2 regions of the Cellulosimicrobium sp. PMB13 genome follow, and region 1 is predicted to be linked to the other one. Evidence: predicted binding sites of a transcription regulator. Region 1 holds the regulator's gene; the other holds the start of a gene.
What was found. Region 1 encodes HspR, which represses chaperone genes until heat shock. Its sites were predicted from a motif close to AAGTTGAGTCNNNNNGACTCAACTT; they were not measured.

Region 1 (9,622 bases):
TGAGCCACGTCGGGTCCCAGCAGTCGAGGGCGTCGAAGGGCCCGGCGTCGAGCCGGTGGTCGAACGGCTGGCCGGCGATCGTGGTCGAGAGCACCACGGCGGCGGCCCCGGCGGGGAACCGCACGCCGTCGTCGACGCGCAGCTCGCGGGTCTCCCCGCGCGCCACCGTGGACGTCGCGCTCGACCCGGCCGCCTCCGCCGTCACCGTGAGGTCGTCGTACGCCGTCGTGTTCGTGTACTGCGCGTGGATCGACGCGCGCTCGGGATCGCCGGGCACGCCGCACTGCGGCACGACCGGCCGGGTCAGCCCGTCCTCGGCGCCGGCCCAGGCCTCGGCGACGTCGAGCACGACGGTCGTCGCGCCGTCGTGCGCGTCCACCGCGTCGCCGCTGACCGTCAGCGTGTGCCGCGCGCCGTCGGCGTCCTCGGCGTCGGCGAGCAGGTCGACGGCGAAGCGCGCCCGCTGCTTGGGCGCCAGCTCGGTCTCGGTGGAGCACGACACCTGGGAACGGTCGCCGGGCTCGCACACCCAACCGTCCGCGCGCTGCACGCCGTCGCCGTCCGTCACGAGGACCACACCGTCCGGGAGCGCGAACTCGACCGAGGGCTGGAGCGCCACCTTGTCGCCCGCGTTGCGCACCTCGAGCGCCATGTCCACGGTCCCGGGGTTCGTCAGCGCGAACGCCCGCCCCTCGGCGTACACGGGCGCGACGCGCACCTCGGCCCCGTAGTAGCCGACGGACGTCGGCCGGAACGCCTTGCGGACGGGCTCGATGCCCTTGGCCCGCGCGACGCCGTGGAAGAAGTACTCGCCGCCGGACTGCGCCGTCACCTGGACCACGAGGTCCTGGCTCGCACCGGGCGACAGCACGCCGACGGAGCACGTGACGACGCTCGTCCCGTCCTCCTGCGCGACGGCGGCGCCGCACGGCAGCGCCGCGGCCCGGAGCGCTGGCGCGACCGACGCGCCGCCCGGGACGAGCGCTGAGCTGCCGGTCGTGACGCCCTCCGGGAGGGTCACCTCGACGAGCACCTCCTCGGCCGCGCGGCCACCGGTGTTGGCCGCGATGACGGTGAGGTCGGCGGGCTGGCGTGCGGCGAGCGTGACCGTCCCGAGGGACAGCTCGAGCGCGGGCGGTGCGGGCGGCGGCGGTTCGGTCGGCCCCGGCGTGGGCTCCACCGGACCGGGCGCGGGGTCGACAGGCGGGGGCCCGGCGTCCACCGGGGTCGTGCCCGGGTCGACGGGCGAGGTGACCGGGGCGCCGGTGTCCGGTGCGGGATCGTCGACCACGGCGCCCTCGGCGGAGGTCGCGGGGTCCGTGGTCGGGATGTTCGCCGGCGACGTGGGGTCCGTCGACGGGTCCGTCGGCGCGGCGGACGGCTCGGTCGTCGCGGAGCCGGAGAGTTCCGGCGAGGCGCTGGGCGACGAGCTCGTCGCGGCGGTGGGCTCAGGTGTCGGGGTGTCGTCCGGTGTGAAGACGCCCAGAGCGCCCGCGACGCCGAGACCCGCCACGGCGAGCACCCCGACGCCCACGGCTGCGGCAGCGAGGGGTGCGGAGGCGACGAGCGCGGCGAGGCCGCCGGCCGCTGCGGCGGCCCCCGCACCGCCGGCTGCCGCGGTTCCCACCACCGCGGCACCCGTGGCCGCGACACCCCCCGCCGCGCCGCTGCCCGCGACCACGCTCCCGGCCGCCCCGGAACCTGCTGCCGCACCGCCCGCGCTGCCCGCGCTGCCGGCGCCGACCGCGCCGGCCCCACCGGTTCCCGCCACCCCGCCGGACGCCGCACCACCAGCCCCACCGGACGCCGCACCTCCGGAGCCCGCAGCACCTCCCGAGCCGGCCGCACCTCCGGAGCCTGCCCCGCCGGAGCCGGCCGCGCCGCCGGAGGCGCCCTGCCCGGCCCCGGCGCCTGCCAGTGCAGCGGCCGCGCCGCCCGCGACCGCGGCCCCGCCGGACACGGGCAGCGCCGTCCCGACGAGCCCCAGCGCCCCGATCCCGAGGACCAGGGGCGCGATGACCGCGCGCATCCCGTGCGAGACGTCGCCGAGCTCGAGCACGAGCCCACGGCACTCGCCGCAGCCGTCGAGGTGGCCCTCGACGCGCGCCGTCTCGCGCTTCGCGAGCCCGCCGCGCACGTACGAGCCCAGCAGCGGGTTGACGCCCTGGCACTCCTCGGCGGGGACCGACGTCAGGTGCTGCTGGAGGTAGGCCTGGCGCAGCCCTTCGCGCGCCCGGTAGGACAGGGCGGAGACACCGTTCGCGGTGAGCCCGAGGATCGGCGCGATCTCGGCGGGCGCGAGGTTCTCGACCTCCGTGTACCAGAGGACGGCGCGCCACCGCTCGGGAAGCTCGGCATAGGCCTTCGCGACGATGGAGCGCTCGAAGCCCTCGAGCGTGGGGTCCTCCGTCGAGGCCATGGGCCCGAACGCGGACTCGAAGGTGCGCTCGTCGTCCGTGGGCTCGGTGCGCCGGGCACCGTTGACGAGGTCGTAGGAGAGCCGCCGGACGACGGTGAAGAGGTACGCGCGGAACGTGACGTCCGGTCCGCCGCCGTTCTGCAGGACCGACAGCGTGCGGGCGAAGGCGTCGGAGACGACGTCGTCGGCGTCCATCGTCGAGCGCACGTACTGGCGAGCGACGGTGTGCGCCGCGGCGGCGTGCCGCTCGTACAGCGCACCGTAGGCGGCCGGATCTCCTCCGCGCACAGCGGTGATGAGCTCGGCGTCGCTCAACGCCTCGCTGGACACCTCTGTTCGCGCCTCAGTCATGCCACCGCCCCGGACATCGTCCTGCTGCAGCAAGACGTACGACGCGCCCTATGGTAGACGCCTGTCCAAGTTCCCGGGAGGGGGTCCAGGACATCCGTCTCGGGAAGGGGTGAACCGTCCCCGTTCGTCCCGTCTTTACCCGCTACCGGCGGTTCTTTTCACCCGCTGCAGCACCGTGCCGAAGATTCTCGTCGAACCCGCGTCATGAGGGCGGCTCCCGCGCGTCTCATGTACATGGACCACATCCAGGGGTACGCCGCGCCTGCCCCCGAGCAGCTGCGCGAGGCCTGGCGCGAGAGGAGCGCCGAGACGGTCTGGCTGCGCCCGGGCGACTGGTACCACCCCGCCGTCGACGCGCTGGCCGAGGCCGTCGTCGACCGGCAGGACGTCACCCCCGCCGCGGAGCGGCTGGGGCACGCTCGAGGCGAGGCCGGCGTCGGCATCGGCGAGGCGATCGACGACGTGGCGTGCCTGTACCGCTCGCACGACCGCGAGCCCGATCTCGAGCTCCTGCGCGCCGTCGCGGTCGGGTGGGCCGAGGGCTACGCCGCGACGCCGGTCTCCCCGGAGGTCCTCGACCCCGAGTCCGGGCTCGCGACGCCCCAGTACCTGACCCATCGCCTCCGCGAGACGTACGGCGCGGCACAGCGCTCGGGCGTGCCCGTCGGCGACACCCACGGGCTGCTCGTGGTGGACGTGGCCGTCGACGACCTGACGGGCTGGCAACGCTTCGCCCGGTCGGCCGCGATGGGTCGGGCGCTCACGCAGACCTTCGGCGACGGGCACCCGATGGCGTCGCTCGGCAACGGGCTCTTCGTCGTCCTGGGCGAGCGTCTGGTCGACGGCGAGGCCGTCCGGGTCGAGCTGCGCCGTCGTATCGAGCGCACCGGGCTCTCGCTCGGCGTCTCGGCGATCCTGCGCCGTCCGCCGCGCCTGTGGACCGAGCCGCTGCCGGGGACCCACGCCGCCGCCGTCGCGCTCCTCGACACGCTCCAACGCTGAGCAGTCCGCTCCAGGCCGGGCACGACGACGCCCCGGCCGAGCGGGCGAGCGCTCGTTCCGGGGCGTCAGGGGGCGGGGCGTCCCTGCGGTCCGGTGGGTTACCGGACCGCCTTCCGAGGAGCCCGCGCGTCAGCGCGGGGTGAACGTCAGGCAGTCCGCGCTGATCTCGCTCGACGGGCCCGCACCGACGCGGATGGACGGCGCCGAGCACTCGAGCGACTCGTTGTGGACGCACTCCGTGCGCTGGCACGCACCGACGTGCGCGAGGACCTTCTCCAGCCCGCCCTTGGTCCCGAGCGGGATGAAGGTCGCGCACTCCGCGTCGCCGACGTGGCCGGCGATCGTCACGGCGCCGGCGTGGCACCCGTGGTCGTGGTTGTACCCGCACCCGTCGATGGAACACTCGACGACCTGGGGCATCTCCATGAGGCTGCTCATCGTTGTCTCCTCGCTCCGAGGACCCGGGGGGCCGGGCTTCCGTTCTCCACGGTATTCCCGGAATTCCCTCGTGTATAGCAAGCAAGGCCTGGCTAACAATTGCCGCGCGCGCATTTCAATAGCGCACATCATTCTTTCGAAAATGCACCGCAGGCGGTCTCTCGGGACTGCGGCCCGTCCGCCTCGACAGGCTCAGCCCTCGTCGTGCGACCGGGCGGACGGCCGCCAGATGACGAGCGCACGCGCCTCGGCGTGCTCGGCGAACGTCTCGCGCAGCGCGTCGTCGACGCCGCGCCGGACGCTGCGACCGCGCGGGACCACGACGACGTCGCCGCTCGCCGCAGCGGCGAACACGCGACCGCCCGGCTCGACGCGCGCCGAGAGGGCCTCGAGCCGGCGCTCGAGCCGCTCGACCTGCGACTCCAGCGCCAGGATGCGCTGGATCCCGGCGAGGTTGATGCCCTCGTCGTGGCTGAGCCGCTGCACCTCGCGCAGCTTCGCGACGTCGCGCAGCGAGTAGCGGCGCCCGCGCCCTGCGGCGCGACGCGGCACGACGAGCCCGAGGCGGTCGTACTGGCGCAGCGTCTGCGGGTGCATGCCCGCGAGCGCCGCCGCCTGGGAGATGACGAGGACGGGCGCGTCCTCGGGGACGTCCTGGCTCACGACGCCACCTCCGTCACTGGGCCGCCTGGCGGGCGAGGTCCGCGCGCACGTCCTGCCCGTCCGTCTCGGCGGCGAACGCCTCGACCGCCTCGCGCGCGGCCTTCGACAGCTTCTGCGGGACGGCCACCTGGACCGTCACGAGGAGGTCGCCCGTGCCCTTGGCGGCCGTCACGCCGCGGCCCTTGACGCGCAGCGTCCGGCCCGACGGCGTGCCCGCGGGCACCTTGACCTTGACCGTGGACCCGTCGAGCGTCGGCACGGAGATCGTGGCGCCCAGCGCCGCCTCGGCGAACGTCACGGGGACGCTCACGCGCAGGTTGGTCCCGTCGAGCGCGAACACGGGGTGCGGCGTGACGTGGACCGTGACGACGAGGTCGCCGGCCGGACCGCCCCCGCTGCCCGGGCGACCCTTGCCGCGCAGCCGGATCTTCTGGCCGTCCCGCACGCCCGGAGGGATGCGCGTGGTCACCTGGCGGCCGTCGACGGTGAACGTGACGGTCGAGCCCTCGACCGCCTGGCGGAAGGGCAGGGTCGTGGCTGCGGCGACGTCGGCGCCGGCCTGCGGGCCGCCGAAGCCCTGGCCCGCGAACCGCTGACCACCGGCCCCGCCCCCGAACATCGACCCGAGGATGTCCTCGAACCCCGCGCCGCCCTGGCCACCGGTCGAGTAGCGCACGCGCGCCCCGCCCGGGGCGCCGCCGCCGAACATCCCGCCGAACAGGTCCTCGAAGCCCGCGCCGCCGGCGCCGCCCGGACCCGCGGAGAACCGCGCGCCGCCGCCCGCCATCGCCCGGATCGCGTCGTACTGCTCGCGCTCCTTCGGGTCGGACAGCACGGCGTAGGCCTCGCCGATCTCCTTGAACTTCGCCTCCGCCGCGTCGTCACCCGGGTTCTGGTCCGGGTGGTACTGGCGGGCGAGCTTGCGGTACGCCTTCTTGATCGCGGCGTCGTCGGCGTCCTTGGGGACGCCGAGCGCGGCGTAGAAGTCCTTCTCCATCCAGTCCTGGCCGGTCATGGCGCCTCCCTCCGGGTCGTGTCTCGTGTGCTCGTGGGTCTGTCCTCGCGGTGCTCGACCGGGGCGCTGCGGCGCTCCCGGTGGTGATCGTCCCGTGCCCGACGGCGGAGCGCACCTTCGCGCGGAAGGTGCGCCCGCGCCGTCGGGCACGGGGGTGGTGCTACTCCGGGCCGACGACGGAGACGCGCGCGGCGCGCACGACGCGCTCGCCGATCCGGTAGCCCGGCTCGATGACGAGGTTCACCGTGGACGCGGTGGCCTCGGGGTCGGTCTGGTGCATGAGCGCCTCGTGGACGTTCGGGTCGAACTCCTCGCCGACCGTCCCGTACCGCTGCACCCCGAACCGCTCGAGGCTCGCGTCGAGCTTGTCCGCGATCGCGGCGAACGGGCCCGTGAGCTCGCCGTGCTGGCGGGCGCGGTCCACGTCGTCGAGCACGGGCAGGAGCGCGGTCAGCACGTCCTCCACGCCCTTGGTGCGCGCGGCCTCCTGGTCGCGCAGCGCCCGGTTGCGGTAGTTCGTGAAGCTCGCGCGCTCGCGCTGGAGCGAGTCGAGGTGCTGCGCCGCCTCGGCCTTCGCCGCCAGGACGGCGGCGTCGACCTCGGCCTCGCCCGAGGGCTCGAAGTCGAGCCCGGCGAGCGGGTCGGTACCCGCCTCGTCGCCGGCCTCGGCCGGCGCACCGGCCGCAGGCTCGGCCGAGGGGCCCGCCCCGGCCGCGCTCTCGCGCGGCCGGGCGGTCTCCGGGTCGACCTTGCGCTTGTCGGTGAACTGGAACGGCTTCTCCTCGGGGCCCTGACCGGTCTCGCCGGCCTGCTCCTCGGGGCCCCGTGCGTCGTCCGACGTCACTTCTTGTCGTCCTCGTCGTCCACGATCTCGGCGTCGACGACGTCCTCGTCAGGCGCCGAGCCGGCACCCGCCGCGGCGGTCGCGTCGTCCTGCGCCGCCCCGGGGTTGCCTGCCGCCTGCTCCTGCTCGGCCGACGCGTACAGCGCCTGGCCGATCTTCTGCGAGGACGTGACGAGCTTCTCGTGCGCCGTCTTCACGGCGGCGGCGTCCTCGCCCTCGAGCGCGGACTTCACCGACGCGATGTCGGCCTCGACCTCGGTGACGACGTCGGCCGGGAGCTTCTCCTTGTTCTCGGAGACGAGCTTCTCGGTCGAGTACACGAACGCCTCGGCCTGGTTGCGGGTCTCCGCCTCCTCGCGACGCTTCTTGTCCTCGGCCGCGTGCTCCTCGGCCTCCTTGACCATGCGGTCGATGTCGTCCTTGGGCAGCGCCGAGCCGCCCGTGATGGTCATCTTCTGCTCCTTGCCGGTGCCGCGGTCCTTGGCGCCGACGTGGACGATGCCGTTCGCGTCGATGTCGAAGGTGACCTCGATCTGCGGCACGCCGCGCGGGGCCGGCGCGATGCCGGTGAGCTCGAACGTGCCGAGCGGCTTGTTGTCGCGCGCGAACTCGCGCTCGCCCTGGAAGACCTGGATGAGCACCGACGGCTGGTTGTCCTCGGCCGTCGAGAAGATCTCGCTGCGCTTGGTCGGGATGGCCGTGTTGCGCTCGATGAGCTTGGTCATCACGCCGCCCTTGGTCTCGATGCCGAGGGACAGCGGGGTCACGTCGATGAGCAGGACGTCCTTGCGGTCGCCCGAGATGACGCCGGCCTGCAGCGCGGCGCCGACGGCCACGACCTCGTCCGGGTTGACGCCCTTGTTGGGCTCCTTGCCGCCGGTGAGCTCGCGCACGACGTCGGTCACGGCCGGCATGCGGGTGGAGCCACCCACGAGAACGACGTGGTCGATGTCGGAGACCGAGACGCCCGCGTCGGAGATGACCTTGTGGAACGGGGCCTTGGTCCGGTCGAGCAGGTCCTGCGTCATCTGCTGGAACTGCGCGCGCGTGAGCTTCTCGTCCAGGTGGATCGGGCCGTTCTCGCTCATCGAGAGGTACTGCATCGAGACGTTGGTGCTCGTCGCGGACGACAGCTCCTTCTTCGCCTGCTCGGCGGCCTCGCGCAGACGCTGCAGGGCGATCTTGTCCTTGGACAGGTCGACGCCCGAGCTGTTCTTCACCTGCTTGATGAGGTGCTCGACGATGCGCTGGTCCCAGTCGTCGCCGCCGAGGCGGTTGTCGCCCGACGTCGCGCGGACCTGGATCGTGGAGAAGTCGTCCTCGTCCTTGCCGACCTCGAGGAGCGAGACGTCGAACGTGCCGCCGCCCAGGTCGAAGACGAGGATGAGCTCGTCCTCCTTGCCCTTCTCCAGGCCGTAGGCGAGCGCGGCCGCGGTGGGCTCGTTGACGATGCGGGTCACGTTGAGGCCCGCGATCTGACCGGCGTCCTTGGTCGCCTGGCGCTCGGCGTCGTTGAAGTACGCGGGGACCGTGACGACCGCGTCGGTGACGGGCTCGCCCAGGTACTCCTCGGCGTCGCGCTTGAGCTTGCCGAGGATGCGCGCGGAGATCTCCTGCGCGGTGTACTTCTTGTCGTCGATCTCGACGTCCCAGTCGGTGCCCATGTGGCGCTTGACCGAGCTGATGGTGCGGTCGACGTTCGTGACGGCCTGACGCTTGGCGACCTCGCCGACGAGGACCTCGCCGGTCTTGGAGAACGCGACGACCGACGGCGTCGTGCGCGAGCCCTCGGCGTTCGCGATGACGGTGGGCTCGCCGCCCTCCAGGACGGCGACGACCGAGTTGGTGGTTCCGAGGTCGATCCCGACTGCTCGTGCCATGTGTGCTGCCTCCGTTGTGCTGTGGTCGCCTCGGTCCCCGGCGCGCGACGGCGCTCGGCGGCCCGGGCGAGCCGGGTTGAGTCTGCTTCACTCAAGGTAGGCACCGGATGACTGCTCACGCAAGTTCGCGGCGCCAGACTTGAGTCCACCTGGCTCAACCTTGGTCGCGAGCCGTTCATTCCCGGCAGGGCTCGCCCCGTCGACGGGACGCGAGGGCCGGGCACGGCGACGTCCGCACCCCCCGCGCGCCCGACGGGCCGGGTTCCCCTAGCGGGCCGCTGCGCGCGACCGCGTGCGCTGGCGCTCACGGTGCAGCCCGTAGACCTCTCGCCAGTCCGTGGCGAGAGCCATGCCGCGGCGGCGGACCTCGTCGACCGACAGCTCCACGGGGAATCCCCACGTGTCCGCGAGCACGAACAGGTCCTCGCCGGTGACGGTCGCTCCCTGGAGCTTGTCGAGCTCTCGTAGCCCCCGGTGCACGGTGCGACGGAAGCGTGCCTCCTCGTCGTGGAGGACCGCACTCAGCTCCTCGCGCTGCTCGACCAGGCTCGCGTAGCTCTCGCCGTACGTCTCGGCCACGACGGCCACGAGGTCGTCGGCGAACCTCTCCTCCAGGCCGAGGTGGAGAGCGTGCACCACGGCCCGACGGACGAGCCGCCGCAGGACGTACCCGTGGGTCTTGTTGCTCGGGCGCACCCCGTCGGCGGCGAGGAACGTCGCGGCACGGACGTGGTCCGCGATCACGCGGAACGGACGCGGGTCCTCCGCGTACGTGCGACCGCTGAGCTCCTCGAGACGGTCGACGAGGGGGCGCAGGAGGCTCACGTCGAACACGTCGGGGGTCCCCGCGGCGGCCGCGGCGATGCGCTCGAGCCCGCCCCCGAAGTCGATGCTCGGCTCGTCGAGCGCGACGAAGCCCTCGCTGGTGCGGCGGTAGCGCATGAACACCTGGTTGCCGATCTCGACGAACCGTCCGCCCTCGCTCGCGGGGTGGGGCTCGCCGACCGACG
Region 2 (9,622 bases), 130 kb from region 1:
TGGTCCGTGTACAGCTCGTGCGCCGCCATGCGACGCCGGGTCTCACGTTCGTGCTCGTCCACAGGTCTGGCTCCACGAGGTAGGAAGAAGGTCGCGGTCAAGGTTCCGGACCCAGCCTCTCGCATGCTCGCTCGAACGACGCACTCCGGGCCGAGAGATGCACTTCTCCGTGCACCTTTCGAGCGCGAGTGCGTCGTTCGGTCGCGGGTGCATCGTTCGAGCGCACATGCGTCGCGTGCCGGGGAGTGTGTCGCCCGTTGCAGACGCGCTCTCAGCCGACGTCCGGCACGACGATCGTCGTCACGACGTCCGTCACCGCGGGTCGCCGCGGCGTCGACCCGAAGCCGAAACGAACCGGCGGGTCGACGGACGTCATGCTCCCCAGGGACACGCCGTCCCACGAGGACGTGACCGTCTCGAGCGCGTGCACGTCCGTCGCACCGTAGTGCTCGACGCGGCCCGAACCGGCGCTCCCACGCGTCCGGACGCCGTGGAGCAGCGCTCGCGCGACCGGGTCCGTCACGGCGGTGAACCGGCGCGACCCGGCCACCCGGTCGGGCACGGCGCGCAGGGCGTGCCCCAGCCCCGTGCGCTGCCCGACGGCGAGCCGTGCCTCGAGCGGTCCGGCCGCCACGTGCCACGGGGCGGGCGTGCGCCGGTCGCGACCGCCGACGGACGCCGCACCGAGGTCGTCGGCCGGGAGGTCGCGAACCTCGACGGGGACGATCTCGACGCGGTCGAAGGAGTACGTCGAGCCGACGAGCGACGCCACCGCCTCGGACGGTGCGAGCAGGAGACGCTCGCCGTCGGGCCGTTCCACCATGACGTCGGAGAACGCGCCGAAGGGCGAGCGGTCCCAGCGGCCGACGACGACCCGGGTCCCGGACGACGTGCCCCAGCCGGCGATCCGGCCGTGGAAGATCAGGGCGCGCGACATCCGCGAAGCGTATGCGGGGGTGTTCCTCGTCGCCCGGCGGAGGCATGCGGCGTCGGTCGTCGGTGCCGCACCTCCGCGCTGGCGAGCGACGGCGCGCGGCGAGACGCTCGACGGGAGGCGGCGACCGCCGTCGGGCAGCGAGCGGGAAGGAGGCCCACCGTGCCGAAGACGACCCGGAGCGGGGACGCGAAGGAGTCCGAGATCCCGAGCACGTTGCAGCGCTCGGACGAGAAGGCGCAGCGGACGTTCGCCAAGGCCTACGACGCCGCGATGGAGCAGTACGGCTCGGCGGAGCGTGCGAGCCGCGTCGCGTTCGCCGCGCTCAAGCACACGCACGAGAAGATCGGCGACCACTGGGAGCCCAAGGACGAGCCTGGGCCGTCGGACGAGCGCGCCGAGGAGGACGGCCTGGAGTCCTCGGCGGAGACGGCGGGCGGCGTGGACGCGAACGCGTCGAAGGAGCACCTTCTCGACGTCGCGCGGCGGCTCGACGTGGACGGCCGCTCCTCCATGAGCAAGGACGAGCTGGTCGACGCGATCCAGCGCGCGAACGACCGCGCGACCCGCCACGCGCGCGGCGACTGATGGCCGGGCCGCCGGGACCCAGGTCCTCGTCCGGTCAGCGGCCGTCGTCGAGCGGCTGGACGACGATGCCGCCGAAGTAGGCCTCCTGCGCGCGGTGCTCGACGCCCCCGATCCACACGCGCCCGGCGAGGACGTCGGGGGAGGCGAGAGTCCCGTCGGCGGAGAACGCGGTGTAGCCGCCGCCCGTGAAGGTCGTGTTCGACAGTGTCACGGGCCGACCGGCCTCGTCCGTGACCGCGGCCGAGCACCACGCGCACACGTGCCGCGGATACCGCGGGTTCTGGTCGACGAGCGTCCCGCACACCGGGCAGGACTGTGCGGGCCGGTGGGCGCCGTCGGGCAGGGTGAGCCTGCCCGCACGGACGAGGCCGCCCTGCGCGGTGCGGCGTGCGAGCGCCGTGAGCACGCGCGTGCCGATCCCGGGCCAGCCGTGGACGGCCGCCGCCCAGTCGTGGGGTACCCGTCGCGCCCCGTAGCGCGCACCGAGCAGCGCGCCGGCGATCGCCGCCACGGTGTCGGTGTCCCCCCCGATCGCGACCGCGGCCTGCAGCGCGTCCCGGAGGTGGTCGTGCTCGCCCGACGACTGCGCAGGCGTCGTGGTCGCGATCGCGTGCCACGCCGCCTGCAGCGCGGTGACGGTGAAGCCGTTCTGGCGCAGGTCTGCCGTCGGGCGGGGAAGCTCGGCGTCGGCGATCCACGCCGACCAGCTCGCGGCGGCGTCCGGCTCGAGAAGGTCGAGCCCCGCGCGCACGTCGAGGCGCCGCTCGGAAACCGCGACGCGCACGGCCTCCGACCACAGCACGCACGAGTCGGCCGCGAGCGGGTCGGTGTGGGTGAGCTCGGCGACGGCGCGCGCTGCTCGGGCGGTCGTCTCGCGGTCGTCGAGCGCGACGAGCCCGACGACTCCCGTGCGCATCAGCGCGCCGTTGCCGGCCGAGCGTCCCGTCGCGGCGTGCAGCGCCTCGGCCGCAGCCCGCAGCCGCTGTGCGGCGGGCCCTCGGCGTGCTGCAGCGTCTCGCAGCACGGCTGCCGTCTGCGTGCCGATGTCGCTCGCACCCCCGGTGCGCCACTCCTCGAAGGCGGCGGCGACGTCGTCGAGCGGGGTGGCGCCGAACGCGTCGGGGACGGGCGAGAGCACGTCGTGCGACGCGGTCACCCGGGCGACGCACACCGACATCTGCGTGTCGTCGCTCCACTCTCCAGGCGCGTACGGGCCCAGACCGCCGCCCCGCATCACCGCGACCTCGTCGCGTCGCCCCGGGCCTGGAGGTGCCGCGAACTCGTACGGCACGCCGAGCGCGTCACCCGCAGCCTGTGCGAGCAGGGCGCCCGACGCGCGGTCGAGCAGGCCGTGGTCGAGGACGTCGACCGTCGGGCCGGCGGACGGTGCGGCGGTCACCGGGTGCAGCTCCCCGAGCGCATCATCGCCGGCCCTGTGGCGGGTACTCGCCGCTGCGGATCTTGCGCATCATGAGGGCACGGGCCCAGAGCGTGAGGCCGGCGAGGCTCGTCGACGTGACCACGGCGAACCAGCGCGAGACGTTCTTGCCCTCCCCGGCCCAGGCACCCGTGAGCAGCCCGCCGAGGAGCGAGGCCGCGATCACGAGCGCGACGATCGCGTAGACCAGCAGCCAGTACCGCACGAACCGCACGGCACCCTCCGGCGTCCGGCCGCCGCGACGGCGCGGTGCGGGCGGAGGCGGCGGTCCTGGGGGGCCGGCGGGGCGCTGCCAGCTCATCGCAGGGTGCTCACGGGTTCTCCGGCGGTCTCGGGTGCTCGGTCGGGCCGATGGTCGGCCGGACCCGAACAGTGTAGGGACGGACGAGGAATCACCCGCCCCGCTCGTGCCACGATGGCGGCATGACGACGACGCCCGACGACCTCGCCGCGACCATCGCCTCCGTCGAGGCGCAGGAGCACGAGCTCGTGCTCGCCTCGTTCACGCACGACGACGCGTGGCGCCTCGGGTGCCTCCTCGTCGAGCTCGCCGCAGAGCGTGACCTCGCGGTGACGATCGACGTCCGCAAGGGCACGCAGCAGGTGTTCCACGCCGCGCGCGAGGGCACGACGCCCGACAACGACACGTGGGTCGAGCGCAAGGTGCGGGTCGTGCAGCGGTTCGGGGCGTCGTCGTACCTCGTGGGCCTGCGGGCCCGGGCCAAGGGGACGACGTTCACCGAGCAGCACCAGCTCCCGCTCCAGGAGTACGCCGCGCACGGCGGCGCCTTCCCGGTGCGGGTCGAGGGCGCCGGACCCGTGGGGGTGGTGACCGTCTCGGGGCTCCCGCAGGCGGAGGACCACGCGCTCGTCGTCGAGGCGCTGCGCACCTTCCGCGGCTGACCGCCTGCCGAACCCGGGGTCGTGGGTCACCGCCTCCTGCCGAACCCCGGGTTGTGCGGCAGGTGAGGCGCTGATCGCCGCACAACCCGGGGTTCGGCACCTGGCCCGGGCACGACGACGGGCCGGTACCTCGGGAGGTACCGGCCCGTCGGGGGTCCGGCGGCGCCAGGGGCGGAGCGCGGCCGGAGCAGGTGGCGCGGCGTCAGGCCGCGCGCGTGACCTCGATGCGCTGCGGCGCACGGCCGGCGAACACGCCGGCGACGGTCACGGTGAGCACGCCCGCGTCGTAGGACGCGCGGACGGCGTCGGCGTCAGCCGCCTTCGGCAGCGTGACGGTGCGGCGGAACTCGCCGAACCGCACCTCGCGGATGTGGCGGCCGACCGGCTTCTCCGCGGCGGGAGCCTCCACGGGGCCGTCGGTCGCCTCGGAGCCCTCGGCGGCCTCGGGCGCCTCGACGACGCGCTGGTCACGACGCTCGCCGCGCACGACGAGCCGGCGACCCTCGAGCTCGACGGTCACGTCGCGCTCGGGGTCGACGCCCGGCAGGTCGAAGCGGGCGACGAGGTCGTCGCCGTCGCGGTAGACGTCGGCGGCCGGCGCGTAGCCGCTCCGCTGCGCGGGGGCGACGGGACGCGTCCACAGGTCGCGGACGAGACGGTCAGCGGCCAGGGCGCCGAACGGGATCGGGGTGAGGGTGGTGGTCATGGTGACTCCTCCGGGTCTGCTGCCGCGGTGAGCCCGCGGCGTCTGACGGGGTCAACCTTGAGCGATCGGGACTCAATCCCGCGTTCGCGCACGACGAACGGCGGCACTCACCGGATCGGCGTCCGGTCGGGGCGAGCAGGATCAGCGACGCCGTGCGCGAGCCGCAGCGGGGGTCACCGGCGCCGGGCCGCCCGCCGCGCCTTGCGCGCCTCGGCGGCGCGCTCCTCGGCGGCCTCGAGCGCGTCGTCGGCCGCTTCGAGCCCGGACTGCGCCTCGTCCTGCGCGGCACGCGCGGCCTCCAGCCGGGCACGGGCCTCGTCGCGCTCGTCCGCCAGTCGGGCGAGCTCGTCCTCGATGCGACCGAGGTCGTCCTCCACCTGCCCGACGGCGTCGCTCGCCTCGCGCGCCCGGGCGTCCGCCTCGTCGCGGGCGGCCTCGAGCCGGTCCACCTCGGCCGCGGTCTCCTCGACCGCGCGCTCGGCCTCGGCGAGCGGGTCCGGCTCCTCCGCCTCCGGGGGCTCGGGCTCCGCGCCACTGCCGTCGCCGCCGGCCTTCGTACCCCCGCCCGCCTTCCCACTCCCGCTGCCGCGGCGACCCTTCCGCGCCGGGCCGAGCGCGCCGTCGTCGCCCACCACGTGCAGCGTGACGACGTCCGCGGGCTCCCCGCCCTCGTCGACGATCCCGAACCCGACGTGCTGCAGCGCCTGGCTCAGGCGCCCGGCCTGCACGACGGCGCCCGCGTCGGGGTCCATGACGGCCGCCGTCAGCGTCTCGGCGAGGCGGTCGACGGCGCTCGCGGAGACCGCGCGCCCGGCCACCTCCCCGGCCTTCCGGACGGTCCCGACGAGCGCCTCGGCCCGCTCACGCCGCAACCGGTCGAGCGCCGTGATCCGGGACCGGTCGCGGTCCTCGGTCGCGTCGCGCAGCTCGTCGCCGATCGCGACGAGCGCCGCGACCTCCTCGGGGTGCTCGCGCGCCACCTGGTTGACGACCCACGCGGCGACCGTCGGCTTGGGGAGCCGGCCGACCCGCTCGGCACCGACGGCGTCGCCCGACGCCTTGATGCGCTTCGACGCCGCGGTCCGCGCGACGACGAACTGCTCGAGCGGGAGCGCGTACAGCTCGTCGAGCAGGGTGTCGACGTCGACGGGAGCGTCGGGACTCATGGGGACAGCCTCCCCGCTGGCCGCACGTCCCGCAGCGCCGAGCCCGCCCGGCCCGTTGAGTGCTGGGTATTTGTCGTCTGTGCTCTGCCCGGACGACAGATACCCAGCACTCAACGGGTGGGCGCTCAGGCCGAGCGAGCGACCCCTTCCGTGGTGCGCCCGACCTCGTCGAGCAGCCGGGCGAACGCGTCCTCCGTGACGATCGGGATGCCGTAGCGCCGCGCCGTCCGGGCCTTGGTCGACAACGAGTCCGGGTCCGCCGTGACGACGAGCCGCGTCCGGCGCGTCACGTACGCCCACGGCGCGAGGCCCGCCCGGCGCACGGCGTCCTCCCACGCGGGGCGCGTGCGGCGCATCGACCCCGTGAGCACGACCTCGTCCCCGGGAGCCAGGGCGAACCGTTCCCTGGGCCTGACGCCGCCGCTCGCCTCGTCCACGAGCCGCGCCCCGAGCGCGGACTGGGACGCGGCGAGGACGTCGTCCGCGTCGAACCCGAGCTGGCCGGCGACCTCGTGCAGCGTCGGGTCCGCCGCCAGGGCGTCGAGCACGCCGGCATCGTCGACCCGCTCGCCGAGTACCGACGACCCGGCGCCGTCGAGGACGTCGCGCGCGAGCGTCGCGAGGTGGTCGCGGTGCAGCCGCTCGACGTCCGACCGTCCGAGCCCGGCCCGTCGGGCGGCGTCCACCAGAGCGCTGCGCTCCGTGTGCGACACGTACCGGTCGAGCAGCGCGAGGTCGAGCAGCGCGAGGTACTCCTCCGCCGTCCCGGGACTCTCCCGAGCCGTCGGGTCGTCCAGGGCCGCGAGCCAGTGGCCGTGGAGCCGGCTCGCGCCGCGCCGCACGGGCTCGACGTCGAGCGACGGCGGCAGGGTCCAGCACACGCCGTCCGCCGCGGCACGGGCGACGTCCCAGCACTCGTCGTCCCGCGCGACGTCGAGGTAGTGCGCGAGCAGCCCGGCCGTGGCGCGCGCGTCCCCGAGGGCCGAGTGCACGCCGTCGTGCGCGACACCCACGGTCGCGCAGCACGCCGCGAGGCTGCGCGACCCGGTGAGCCAGCGCCCGGCGAGCTGCTGCGTGCACACGCACGCGAGCGGGTCGATCGCCGCGGCGACGCCCGCGCGGCCGAGCTCAGCGCGCAGGAAGCGCGTGTCGAACGACGCGTTGTGCGCGACGAGGACCCGGCCGTCGAGGAGCCGCAGCAACGCCGGGGCGACGCGGTCGAACGCCGGCGCGAGCGCGACGTCGGCGGCCGCGATGCCGTGCACGTGCTGCGGTCCCAGGTCGCGCCCGGGGTTGACCAGGGTGCACCACTCGTCCTCGACCTGGCCCGCGTCGTCGACCAGGACGACGGCGACCTCGGCGACCCGGTCACCGAGACGAGGGGAGAACCCGGTGGTCTCGAGGTCGACGACGGCGAATCCGGGCACGGGCACAGTCTGCCGCACGCCGCCGACGGGACGGCCGGTCCCGCGTGACCGTTTCCGTTCGCTTCCGCCGCGGCCGACGTCGGTCCCGGACGCCTGTGCGAGCCTGGTGCGCGTGCCCGGCCCGCTGACCCCCGACTTCGCCCCCTGGACCTTCGACACCACCGCCTCGCCGGAGCAGCGCGAGGCCAACGACGAGCGCGTCGCGACCCTCCGGGCGGCCGGCCACACGATCGGTGACGGCTGCGTCGTGTCCGGCCTCGCGGACGTCGACGCCGACTCCCTCGCCCTCGGCGACCGCAGCTACGTCGCGGCGCACGCGCACGTCACGGGCGACGTCGCGATCGGGGCGGACTGCTCCGTCAACGTCTCCGCCGCGATCCGCGGCCGCGTGACGATCGGTGACGCCGTGCGCATCGGCAGCCACACGAGCGTCCTCGGCTTCGACCACGCGTTCGACCGCGTGGACGTGCCCGTGTTCCGGCAGGGCCTCACGTCGCGCGGCATCACGATCGGCGACGACGTGTGGGTCGGTGCGCACGTCGTGATCCTCGACGGCGTCACCGTGGGCGACCACGCGGTCATCGGCGCGGGCGCCGTCGTCACGCGCGATGTGCCCGCGGACGCCGTGGCGGTCGGCAACCCCGCGCGCGTCGTCCGTGACCGCCGCACGGGCGAGCGGCCCGCGGCGGGCCCTGTACGCGCGCCGGCGCCTGCCGCCGCACCGGCATCCCGACCCGCCACCTCACCCGACGTCGCGACCGGTCGGCGACCGGACCGTGACGACGAGCGCGCGCGCCGGCTCGAGAGCCTCGGGTCCGAGGTCCTGGCCAACCTGCCCGCGCTCGTCGAGCGCTCCTTCGACGGCGCGCACCACCGCGACGCACCCGGGACCCCGCCGACGGTGCGTGCCCACTGCGACGCCGTCGAGCTCGCGGCGCTCGTGGGCGGCGTCCCCGCCGGCCTCTCGCGCGAGGAGCAGGTCCGGCGCCTCACGGGTCTGGTCGGTGCTGGAGGCACGATCCCCGAGCTCGGGCAGGGAGCCGGTCCTGTGCCCGACGGCGCGCGGCCCGACGGCGTGCGGCCCGACGGCGACGGGCCCGACGGCGCGTGGGCCGGTGGCGCGACCGCCTACCACGTGCTGTGCGTGGGCTACGCGCTCGACCTGCTCGGCGCGTCGCTGCCCGTCGTCCCGTCCGTGGGCGCGAGCGCCGCTGAGGTCGTGCGCAGGCTCGGGGCGCTGCCGTGGGCCACGAACGCGTGGGGCGCGGGCTCGACGGTCGACACCGTCGGGACAGTGCTGACGTTCGCTCGCGAGGCCGGCGTCGAGGTGCCGGCCGGGGTGCGGGAGGCGCTCGTCGGGTGGCTCGTCGAGCACCGCGACCCGATGACCGGGCTGTGGGGCGCCCCGCGCGCGGCCGACGGGTGGCGCGAAGCGGTCAACGGGACGTACCGGCTCGTGCGCGGCACGTTCGCGCAGTGGGGGACGCCCCTCGGGCTCGGGCGCGAGCTCACGGACTCGGTCCTGCGGCACGCGTCCGGCGGGGTGCTCGACGCGCCGCGCGTCACCGCGTGCGACGCGCTCGACGTCGTGCACCTGCTGTGGTGGGCGCGCCGGTGCGGCGCCGACCGCTACCGGACGGGCGAGGCGGACGACGTCGCGCGCCACGTGCTCGACGGGATCGCGGCGCGCTGGACGCCGGAGGGCCTGGCGTTCGCCCCGGAGGGGTTCCGGACGGCTCGGGGCAGCACCGCGTCGGGAGCCCCCGACGGGTTGCCGAGCCTCCAGGGCACCGAGATGTGGCTCGCGACCGCGTGGTACGCGGCGGACCTCCTGGGCCGCTCGGGCGTGCTCGGCTGGGTGCCTCGCGGCATCCACGCCCCCGCGCCGCGCGCCTGAGCGGCCACCCGGGTGGCGGCCGGCGCGCGCCCGGGCCACGGTGGAGCGTCACCCAGCAACCACACGGAAGGACGTCCCATGAAGGTCGCCGTCATCGGAGCGCACGGCAAGGTCGGTCGGCTGCTCCTGCCGATCCTCGCGGACCGCGGTGAGCACGCGGCGGGAGTCGTGCGGCGCGAGGAGCAGGTGCCGCTCGTCCGCTCCCTCGGCGCGGAGCCCGTCCTGCTGGACGTCGAGAACGCGTCGACCGAGCAGATCGCCGCGGCGCTCGGCGGGTTCGACGCCGTCGTCTGGTCGGCCGGAGCGGGGGGCGGTGATCCGGCGCGCACCTATGCCGTCGACCGCGACGCCGCCGTCCGGTCGATGGATGCCGCGGCGTCGGCGGGGGTCCGTCGCTACGTCATGGTGTCGTGGATCGGTTCGGTCCCCGACCATGGAGTCCCGGAGGACAACAGCTTCTTCGCGTACGCCGACGCGAAGCTGGCCGCGGACGACCACCTGCGCAGCACGGGCCTCGACTGGACGATCCTCGGGCCGGGAACGCTGACCGACGACGACCCGAC

Region 2: the regulator HspR is predicted to act here: its motif matches at 4,624-4,648, upstream of V5D56_RS01800 (Hsp20/alpha crystallin family protein).

Annotation. Positions count from the first base shown of each region.
Region 1 covers NZ_CP145910.1:214,215-223,836, forward strand. Annotated here, with positions in the region: gene V5D56_RS01155 (sigma-70 family RNA polymerase sigma factor) at 1-2,770, opposite strand, end outside; gene V5D56_RS01160 (hypothetical protein) at 2,975-3,772, shown strand; gene V5D56_RS01165 (DUF1540 domain-containing protein) at 3,902-4,210, opposite strand; gene V5D56_RS01170 (heat shock protein transcriptional repressor HspR) at 4,403-4,873, opposite strand; gene V5D56_RS01175 (DnaJ C-terminal domain-containing protein) at 4,887-5,888, opposite strand; gene grpE (nucleotide exchange factor GrpE) at 6,049-6,732, opposite strand; gene dnaK (molecular chaperone DnaK) at 6,729-8,612, opposite strand; gene V5D56_RS01190 (alanine--tRNA ligase-related protein) at 8,880-9,622, opposite strand, start outside.
Region 2 covers NZ_CP145910.1:341,663-351,284, reverse strand. Annotated here, with positions in the region: gene V5D56_RS01830 (maltose acetyltransferase domain-containing protein) at 1-29, opposite strand, end outside; gene V5D56_RS01825 (hypothetical protein) at 272-937, opposite strand; gene V5D56_RS01820 (ChaB family protein) at 1,097-1,522, shown strand; gene V5D56_RS01815 (ADP-ribosylglycohydrolase family protein) at 1,557-2,921, opposite strand; gene V5D56_RS01810 (hypothetical protein) at 2,944-3,261, opposite strand; gene V5D56_RS01805 (heme-degrading domain-containing protein) at 3,384-3,863, shown strand; gene V5D56_RS01800 (Hsp20/alpha crystallin family protein) at 4,066-4,569, opposite strand; gene V5D56_RS01795 (hypothetical protein) at 4,743-5,735, opposite strand; gene V5D56_RS01790 (exonuclease domain-containing protein) at 5,861-7,162, opposite strand; gene V5D56_RS01785 (acyltransferase) at 7,275-9,059, shown strand; gene V5D56_RS01780 (SDR family oxidoreductase) at 9,138-9,622, shown strand, end outside.